Regions from separate parts of the Comamonas sp. F1-6 genome, predicted to be linked through region 1. Evidence: predicted binding sites of a transcription regulator. Region 1 holds the regulator's gene; each other region holds the start of a gene.
What was found. Region 1 encodes sigma-54, which starts transcription at its own class of promoters, with help from an activator protein. Its sites were predicted from a motif close to TGGCANGNAANCTGCTTT; they were not measured.
Positions count from the first base shown of each region.

Region 1 (3,275 bases):
GGCGCGAAGGCGAAGGCGTGATCTTCGACGAAACCTATATGCACTGGGCCGAGAACCGCTCGGAAGGCAACCGCATCGTGCTGTTTTGCGATGTGGAGCGCCCCATGACCAATGGCTTTGCCCAGTGGCTCAATCACTGGCTGGGCAAGAACGTGGTGGCCGCCGCCAGCTCGCCCAACAACGAGGGCGACCCGCGCGGCATGATCAGCAAGCTGTTCAAGATCTCGTTCTATGCCGGCAAGTACCGCCGCGCCTTCCGCGACTGGAATCCGACCTTCTACAAGATCCTCAAGTTCGGACTGATGATCGGCGTGCTGGTCTGGTTTATCTGGTGGTTGGTTTCTTGATAACCCCCTGAGGCGCTACGCGCCTTCCCCTGGCCGGGCGCCCCCAAGGGGGACGGCAGCATCGCCGCAAGGGTGGCTCTTGCTCGCGGCGGCCCCTTACTTGAAGAATGCCTTATCAAGGCTGCCGCCCTAAATACAGAACAAGAAAGCCGCTGTGCGATGCATCAGCGGCTTTCTTGTTTCTGCGGTGCCCTACAGCGCCTTGCGCAGCGTGGTCGTCGGTATCTTGAGCTGCTCGCGGTACTTGGCGACGGTGCGGCGCGCGCACTCGATGCCCTGCTCCTTGAGCATGTCGGCCAGCTTGGCGTCCGACAGCGGCTTCTTGGCATCTTCGGCATCGACAAACTGCTTGATCAGCGCACGCACGGCCGTGCTGGAGGCACTGCCGCCGGTTTCCGTGCCCAGGCCCGAGCCGAAGAAATACTTGAGCTCGAACGTGCCCTGGGGCGTGGCCATGTACTTGGCGGTGGTCACGCGGCTGATGGTGGACTCGTGTAGGCCCAGCGTATCGGCAATATCGCGCAGCACCAGCGGGCGCATGGCCAGCTCGCCATGCACAAAGAAGTTCTTCTGCCGCTCCACGATGGCTTCGGAGACGCGCAAGATGGTGTCGAAGCGCTGCTGGATGTTCTTGATGAACCAGCGCGCCTCCTGCAGCTGCTGCTGCAGCGCCGCATGACCGTCGCTGTTCTTGTGGCGACGCAGCACGCCGGCATAGATGTCGTGCACGCGCAGACGCGGCATGACCTCGGGGTTGAGCTGCACGGAAAAGTCCGCCCGCCCCGAGCCGGCCCGCACCGGGCGCACGATGACATCGGGGATCACGATATGGCGCTCCACGTCGACAAAGCGGCGCCCCGGACGCGGCTCCAGCCTGGCGATAAGGGCCATGGCTTCGCGCAGTTGCTCCTCGCGTGCGCCGCACAGGCTGGTGAGCTTGCGCAGATCGCGCCGCGCCAGCAGGTCCATGGGCTGCGCGCAGATGGCCTGCGCCAGCAGCAGCCGGTTCATATGCGCCTCGGTCGTGCCCTCGTCCTCGGCGGTGCGGATCAGGTCGCGCAGCTGCAGCTGCAGGCACTCGGCCAGATCACGCGCTCCCACGCCCACGGGCTCCAGGCTTTGAAGCAGCTTCAGAGCAATGACAAAGTGCTGCTCCAGCTCCTCGCGCTCTTCCAGGTCGTCGCCGGCCAGGCTCTGCGCCAGCTCCTGCAGGGAATCCTCGAGATAGCCGTCGTCGCTGAGCGACTCGATGAGAAAGCGCAGCGCCGCCATGTCCGCCGCGCCCAGATGCAGGCTCAGCGCCTGACGATGGAGAAAGTCGGTCAGGCTCTGGTGCTCGCGCGCCAGATCGATGGCATCGGTTTCGTCATCGCCATCGCGGTTGCGCGTGGAGCTGCTGGCCGAGGGCGTATCCCACTCGCTACTGGATTCGCCACCCCATTCCCCGTCCTGGCCGTCCAGGCCCTCGGCCTCCCAGTTCAGCGTTTCAGGGGTTTCGGGGTTTGATGCCTCCGCTACCGTTTCAGTAGCTTGTTGCGCTTGCGATGCATCTCTTTCAGCATGAATACCATCTGAAGTACTATATTCACTGGCGCTATTAGCTACATCTACAGGAGCATCTCCCGCAGTTTCGGCCTCATCGCCCGCACGTTCCAGAAAAGGGTTGTCGACCAGCATCTGCTCGACTTCCTGCGCCAGCTCCAGGGTGGAAAGCTGCAGCAGCTGAATGGATTGCTGCAGCTGCGGCGTAAGCGATAAATGCTGCGAAACGCGTAGCGAGAGACCTGGCTTCATCGAGGCGCGGCCCCCAGACAATCATTGCAAACGCGCGCAGTGCTACGGGTTTGCCGCCGGGCCACCTCAAGGCAAACCTCGGCGCAGCCGGTCAGGGCCCCTTCTGGGGGCAGCGACCGCACAAAGTGAGGGAGCGTGGGGGTCATCACATCCTGAAATGTTCGCCCAGATAGACGCGGCGCACATCGGCGTTCTCCACGATCTCCTCGGGCGTGCCTTCGGCCAGCACATGGCCGTCGCTGATGATGAAGGCGTGGTCGCAGATGCCCAGCGTCTCGCGCACGTTGTGGTCGGTGATCAGCACGCCGATGCCGCGCTCCTTGAGGAAGCCGATGATGCGCTGGATCTCGATCACCGCGATCGGGTCGATGCCGGCAAAAGGCTCGTCAAGCAAAATGAAGCGCGGTTGCGTGGCCAGGGCGCGGGCAATTTCCACGCGACGGCGCTCACCGCCTGACAGCGCCAGCGCCGGCGACTGGCGCAGATGCTCGACGCGCAGCTCCTGCAGCAGGCCCGTGAGGCGCTTTTCGATCTCGTCGCGCGTCAGCGCCTTGCCCTGCTCGTCCTTTTGCAGCTCCAGCACGGCGCGCACATTGTCTTCCACGCTGAGCTTGCGAAAGATGGAGGCTTCCTGGGGCAGATAGGACAGGCCCAGGCGCGAACGCTGGTGAATCGGCATGCCGCCCACCGGCTGGCCGTCGATGAAGATCTCGCCGCCGTCGCTGCGCACCAGGCCCACGATCATGTAGAACGATGTGGTCTTGCCCGCTCCATTAGGGCCGAGCAGACCGACGACCTCGCCTTTTTGCACGGACAGGGACACATCCTTGACCACCTTGCGGCTGCCGTAGGACTTGGCCAGATGTTTGGCCTCCAGGCGGCTGTCGGACTCGCCGCTGCGGCTGCTGGAGAAAGTCGGCTCGCTCATTTCTTCTCGTCGGCTTTCTCGCCGCCCAGCGTCATGCTCTGGCGCAGCTGCGTGGCAGGTGTTGCAGGCTTGGGCTGTGCCCCCGGCGTTCCGTCCTTGGGCGCCATGATGGCGCGCACACGGCCGCCCTGTCCCACGGAGGAGCTCGGCAGGCCGCCGCTGGTCTTCTGGCCATCGACGGTATAGACGTCGGTGATGTTGTTGTA
Region 1 is NZ_JBCPWN010000030.1:23,522-26,796, forward strand. Features, by position in the region: gene AAIL66_RS22065 (aspartyl/asparaginyl beta-hydroxylase domain-containing protein) at 1-347, shown strand, start outside; gene AAIL66_RS22070 (RNA polymerase factor sigma-54) at 540-2,141, opposite strand; gene lptB (LPS export ABC transporter ATP-binding protein) at 2,287-3,069, opposite strand; gene lptA (lipopolysaccharide transport periplasmic protein LptA) at 3,066-3,275, opposite strand, start outside.

Region 2 (3,275 bases), on a different contig from region 1:
TCACCGCCGCCACCACGCCATCGGTATTGGCCACGAACCCATGGCGCCCGTGCGCAACAAGAAGGTGCATGGAAACAATTTCGGCGTATTGTTGCCCTGGTGGGACATATTGTTTGGCACGGCCAACTTTGATCTGCGCTATGACCCCACTGGCATTCGCGATCAGGTGCAAGCGAATGCAAAAGGACAATTGCGCGACTATGGCCGTGGCTTCTGGGCGCAGCAGTGGCTGGCTGTCCTGCGATTGATGGGTCGCGCATAAGCCAATCCTTGAGTATGCTTGCCAGCATGAGCTTGCTACTCGACTCTTTTTGGCGTGCCATGGCGTATTGCCTGCATAAGCGGGTCATTGTCTGGTCACTCTTGCCGCTGCTGGCCATGGCTTTGATGGCCTGGCTTCTTGGTTACTTCTTCTGGGCCGATGCGGTCCTCAAGGTGCAAAGCCTGCTGGACGGGGTGGGCTGGCTGCATTCCTTGTGGCTATGGCTGCAAGGGCTGGGCCTTGGGTATGCCTCGGAGGTGGTGGCTTCCATTTTTGTTGTGTTGGGCGCAATGCCGGTACTCGTGGTGCTGGTTTTGCTGCTGGTAGGCCTGTTCATGGCACCAGTGCTCACGCAGCTGGTGGCCGAGAAACGCTTTGTCGGTCTCGAGAAAAAGCATGGCGGCTCCACCATGGCCAGCCTGGTCTGGTCGGGCGGCTCCACGCTGATTGCGCTGCTGGCCTTGTTTGTCACTCTGCCGTTATGGGTGTTCCCGCCGCTGATGCTGGTGGTGGCGCCTTTGATCTGGGGATGGCTCACCTACAGGGTCATGGCATTTGACGCCTTGTCCGAGCATGCCAGCAAGGACGAGCGCCGGGCCCTGTTTGCCCGTCATCGCATGTCGCTCATTCTGATGGGCGTGATCTGCGGCTATCTGGGTGCAGCGCCCGGTGTGGTCTGGATTTCCGGGCTGCTGTTCCTGGCTGCTTTCTGGATTCTTGTGCCCATTGCCATCTGGATCTATGCGCTGGTGTTTGCCTTCTCTGCACTGTGGTTTGCCCACTTCTGTCTGGCGGCGCTGGAGCAGATGAGGGCGCAGACCATGCCGAGTGCTGCCGACCCGCAGGTCCCGTTTGCACCTGGTGCAGATGATTCGGATGGTGCAGCTTCGGTGGCTCGCTGAAAAGCGTCTGCAGCAGGTTGAATCAGGTGCCATGCACCAAAAACAATCTTGTTTCAGAAATGCACCAAATTGGTGTCAATTAATTCACCAAGATGGTGCAATTGTTTAGCGTGCTCTGGCAGTGAGACAATGCGCGTCTGTTTGGTGCAGTTTGCAGATGCAGCTCTGGTAAGTGCTTATGTCTTGTGCCGAATATCTTTACACCAAGGCTCGGTTTCGGTGCGCAGATGTTGTTGCGAGGCGCCGAGGTCGAGTTGGCACGCAAACTGCTAGATACTATTCATTCTTTATTTGATCAGCCAAAGTTGGCAGGAGAGATCTAATGGCGAAGACCGTTGCAGACGTGATGCAGATGGTGCAGGATAACGAGGTCAAGTTCGTGGACCTGCGCTTTACCGATACCCGCGGCAAGGAACAGCACGTGACCGTGCCCGTGTCGCACTTCGACGAGGACAAGTTCGCCTCGGGCCATGCTTTCGACGGTTCTTCCGTTGCCGGCTGGAAGGGTATCGAAGCCTCGGACATGCAGCTGGTTCCCGATCCCAACACTGCCAATATCGATCCCTTCTTCGAAGAAACCACACTGATTCTGCAGTGCGATGTGATCGAACCCGGTGATGGCAAGGCCTACGACCGCGATCCCCGTTCCATTGCCAAGCGTGCTGAAGCCTACCTGAAGGCTTCCGGCCTGGGCGATACCGCTTACTTCGGTCCCGAACCCGAATTCTTCATCTTCGACGGCGTGCGCTGGGGTACCGAGCCTCACAACCCCTTCTTCGAAATCGAAGAATACGAGGCTCCCTGGAACACCGGCACCAAGTTCGAGACCGGTAACCGTGGTCACCGTCCTCGCGTCAAGGGTGGCTACTTCCCAGTTCCTCCTGTCGACAGCACCCAGGACATGCGTGCAGAGATGTCGCTGCTGCTGGAAGCGGTCGGCATCCCTGTCGAAGTGTTCCACCATGAAGTGGCCGGCGCCGGTCAGAACGAAATCGGCACACGCTTCTCGACCCTGGTCGAGCGTGCCGACTGGACACAGCTGCAGAAGTACATCATCTGGAACGTGGCCAACACCTACGGCAAGACGGCAACCTTCATGCCCAAGCCCTACGCTGGCGATAACGGCTCCGGCATGCACGTGCACCAGTCCGTGTGGAAGGATGGCAAGAACCTGTTTGCCGGCGACGGCTATGCCGGCCTGTCCGACTTCGCCCTGTACTACATCGGCGGCATCATCAAGCACGCTCGTGCGCTGAACGCCATCACCAACCCTGGCACCAACAGCTACAAGCGTCTGGTTCCCGGCTTTGAAGCGCCCGTGAAGCTGGCTTACTCGGCCAAGAATCGCTCGGCCTCCATCCGTATTCCTTACGTCAGCAACCCCAAGGCTCGTCGCGTGGAAGCACGCTTCCCCGATCCTCTGATGAACCCCTACCTGGGTTTCGCAGCTCTGCTGATGGCCGGCCTGGACGGCGTGGAAAACAAGATCCATCCCGGCGAAGCCGCGACCAAGGATCTCTACCACCTGCCCCCCGAGGAAGACAAGCTGGTGCCTACCGTCTGCCACAGCCTGGATCAGGCTCTGGAAGCCCTGGACGCAGACCGTGCGTTCCTGACCAAGGGCGGTGTGTTCTCCGACAGCATGCTGGATGCCTACATCGAGCTGAAGATGGGCGAAGTGACTCGCTATCGCCAGTCGGTGCACCCTGTCGAATACGATATGTACTTCTCGCTGTAAAGCAGAGGTCAAAAAAGGCGGCGCAAGCCGCCTTTTTTATTGAGCGCTCGCTGCGGCGGGCGTGGCAGCAAAGGAACCAAACGGGTTGGTGGCGGTCAAGTAGTCAATAAAAGCCGCAGGCTTGGAGCGATACTCAGGGTATTGCGGACTTGCGGCCGCCGTCTGCCTGAGAGGACCGAATGAAGAAGTTTTATGTGTTGTCGTTGCTGTGTCTTGCATCCGGGCTGGTTTCTGCCCAGGATGTGATCTACCGCTGCGGCAATGAGTACACCAACAATGTTTCGCAGGCCAAGGCCAAGGGATGCAAGCCGGTCGATGGCAGTGGCGTGACGGTGATTCACGGCACCAGGCCCTCGGGTGGCAATGCCGCTGC
Region 2 is NZ_JBCPWN010000017.1:12,404-15,678, reverse strand. Features, by position in the region: gene AAIL66_RS16810 (sterol desaturase family protein) at 1-262, shown strand, start outside; gene AAIL66_RS16805 (EI24 domain-containing protein) at 277-1,164, shown strand; gene glnA (type I glutamate--ammonia ligase) at 1,487-2,902, shown strand; gene AAIL66_RS16795 (hypothetical protein) at 3,082-3,275, shown strand, end outside.
Region 2: a site for sigma-54 is predicted at 1,420-1,437, ahead of glnA (type I glutamate--ammonia ligase). Genes of this name have one in related genera too.

Region 3 (3,275 bases), on a different contig from region 1:
GATGGACGCCATATTGATGATGGAGCCGCCACCGCCTTGCAGCATGGCGGCAATCTGGTATTTGCAGGCATAGAAGACACCCGAGAGATTGACGCGCAGCACCTGCTCCCAGGCATCGAGTGGATAGTCGGCGGTTGGCGCGCTGGCTCCGCCGATGCCGGCGTTGTTGCAGGCCACGTCCAGCCTGCCGAAGTGGCGCATGGTCAGGGCCACCAGCGCTTCATGATCCGCCGGGCTGCCGGCGTCGGCGCGCAGATACAGTGCCTCGGCACCCAGCTCGCGCACCAGGGCCGCGCTCTCCTGGCCCTGCTCCTCGTTGAGGTCGGCCAGCACCACCCGCGCGCCTTCCCTGGCCCATGTCAGCGCCACACAACGGCCTATGCCGGATGCAGCCCCCGTCACCAATGCAACCTTGTCCTTGAGCATCGAAACCTCGCATTCTTGAATCGGCAGACCATTGTGCCGACCTCAGCCGCGGCAGTCCTGACCTGCGTCAAGCCGGGTTCGCTCTCTCAAACGCCGAAGTGCTGACATCATTAGTCGCTACCATCTGCACTAACCCCTCACCTGTCAGATCGATTCGCGCATGCCCGCCTTTACCTTTGAAGCCCTGGATGCCCAGGGCCAGACCCGCAAGGGCACCCTGGAAGCCGACAACGCCCGTGCCGCGCGCAGCCAGCTGCGCAGCCAGGCCCTGGTGCCGCTGCAGGTCGAGCCCGTCGCCGCAGGCAAGGGCCAGGGCCGCACCGGCGCTTCCGGATGGTTCACGCGCCCGGTCTTCAACTCCACCAGCCTCGCGGTATGGACCCGCCAGCTCTCGGGGCTGGTCAGCTCCGGCCTGCCCATAGAACGCGCACTGGCTGCGCTGTCCGAGGAAGCCGAGGACGAACGCCAGCATCAGCTGGTCGCAGCGCTGAGGGCCGAGGTCAATGCCGGCTCCAGCTTTGCCAGGGCGCTGGAACAGCATCCACGCGAGTTTTCCGATATCTTTTGCGCCGTGATCGGCGCCGGTGAATCCAGCGGCAGCCTGGGTCCGGTGCTGGAAAACCTGGCCGACGACCTGGAGGCGCGCCAGGCCTTGCAGTCCAAGCTCATCGGCGCCTCGCTGTATCCGGCCATCGTGACGCTGGTGGCCATCGTCATCGTGATCTTTCTGGTCAGCTATGTGGTGCCGCAGGTGGCCGGCGTGTTTGCCGGCACCAAGCGTGCGCTGCCGTTTCTCACCGTGGTCATGCTCGGCATCAGCGACTTTGTGCGCCACTACGGCTGGCTCATGCTGGCCGTGCTGCTGCTGGCTGCCGTGGGCTTTCGGCTGGCGCTCAGGAACGAGGCGTTTCGCGAGCGCTTCGATGCCCAGTGGCTGCGTCTGCCGCTCATAGGCCGGCTCTCGCGCAGCTATAACGCGGCGCGCTTTGCCGGCACTCTGGCCATGCTGGCCGGAGCGGGCGTGCCCATTCTCAAGGCCTTGCAGGCTGCGGCCGAGACGCTGAACAACCGCGCCCTGCGCGCCGATGCCATGGATGCGCTGGTGCTGGTGCGCGAAGGCGCGCCACTGGCCTCGGCCCTGGCTCAGAAGAAGCGCTTTCCGGGCCTGGTCGCCATGTTCGCCCGGCTGGGCGAGCAGACGGGCCAGCTGCCGCTGATGCTGCAGCGTGCCGCCACCCAGCTGTCCACCGAGGTCCAGCGCCGTGCCATGCACCTGGCCACGATCCTCGAGCCGCTGCTCATCGTCGTCATGGGACTGGTGGTCATGCTCATCGTGCTGGCCGTGCTCATGCCCATCATCCAGCTCAACCAGTTCGTCAAATAGGCCGGCCGCGCCCGCAACGGTGCGGAAGCACCCACTCCAGCCTGGCGCAATTCTTGCTTTCTTTTAGTGCATTGCGGGTTTTTTACGCAATTTCGCACCAATAAATAGCAAATTTCAGCTGGAGCGTTTTCATGCAAGCACTAAAACAGGGCGCGGATGCCCTGTTCATTCTGATGGGCGCCGTCATGGTCCTGGCCATGCACGCCGGTTTCGCCTTCCTGGAGCTGGGCACCGTGCGCCGCAAGAACCAGGTCAATGCCCTGGTCAAGATCCTGGTCGACTTCTCGGTCTCCACCGTGGTCTATTTCGCGCTCGGCTATGGCGTGGCCTACGGCACGCACTTTTTCGTGGGTGCCGAGCAGCTGACGACACTCAACGGCTACGGCCTGGTCAAGTTCTTCTTTCTGCTGACCTTCGCGGCCGCCATTCCCGCCATCATCTCGGGCGGCATTGCCGAACGCGCCAAGTTCTGGCCCCAGCTGATCGCCACGGCCATGATCGTGGGCCTGATCTACCCCTTCTTCGAGGGCATTGCCTGGAACCAGCATTTCGGCGTGCAGGCCTGGATCAAGGCGCTGACCGGTGCCGAGTTCCACGACTTTGCCGGCAGCGTGGTGGTCCACGCCGTGGGCGGCTGGATCGCTCTTGGCGCCGTGCTGCTGCTGGGTCCGCGCAGCAATCGCTACCGCCAGGGCGGAGCGATCGCCGCCACGCCCCCCTCCAGCATTCCCTTCCTGGCGCTGGGAGCCTGGATTCTGATCGTGGGCTGGTTCGGCTTCAATGTGATGAGTGCCCAGAGCCTGGACAAGATCTCCGGTCTGGTCGCCGTGAACTCGCTAATGGCCATGGTGGGCGGCACGCTGGCTGCCCTGGCCGTGGGCAAAAACGACCCGGGCTTTGTGCACAACGGCCCGCTGGCCGGTCTGGTTGCCGTCTGCGCGGGCTCGGATCTGATGCACCCTCTGGGGGCACTGGTCGTGGGGGCTGCCGCCGGCGCCATCTTTGTCTTCATGTTCACGCTGACGCAGAACAAATGGAAGATCGACGATGTGCTGGGCGTGTGGCCGCTGCACGGTCTGTGCGGCGCCTGGGGCGGCATTGCAGCCGGCATCTTCGGCACGCAGGCACTGGGCGGGCTTGGCGGCGTACATCCGATGGCCCAGCTCATAGGCACGCTGATGGGCGTGGCCTGGGCAGCGCTCGGCGGCCTGCTGGTCTATGGCCTGCTCAAGAAAACCATGGGGCTGCGCCTGAGCCAGGAGCAGGAATTCGACGGCGCCGATCTGTCCATACACCATATCAGTGCCACGCCCGAGCGCGAAGCCAACTGGTGAGGGCGCGGCGGCCTGCGTATCATCGAAGCTTGTCTGCACATCCGCTCAAAGCCGTACCGCCATGGCCATGACCCTGAACGACAAGCTCGTCGTCGCCATCTCCTCGCGAGCCCTGTTCGATTTCGAGGAGG
Region 3 is NZ_JBCPWN010000010.1:23,465-26,739, reverse strand. Features, by position in the region: gene AAIL66_RS12170 (SDR family oxidoreductase) at 1-426, opposite strand, end outside; gene gspF (type II secretion system inner membrane protein GspF) at 587-1,810, shown strand; gene AAIL66_RS12160 (ammonium transporter) at 1,942-3,144, shown strand; gene AAIL66_RS12155 (5'-nucleotidase) at 3,206-3,275, shown strand, end outside.
Region 3: a site for sigma-54 is predicted at 1,853-1,870, ahead of AAIL66_RS12160 (ammonium transporter). Genes of this name have one in related genera too.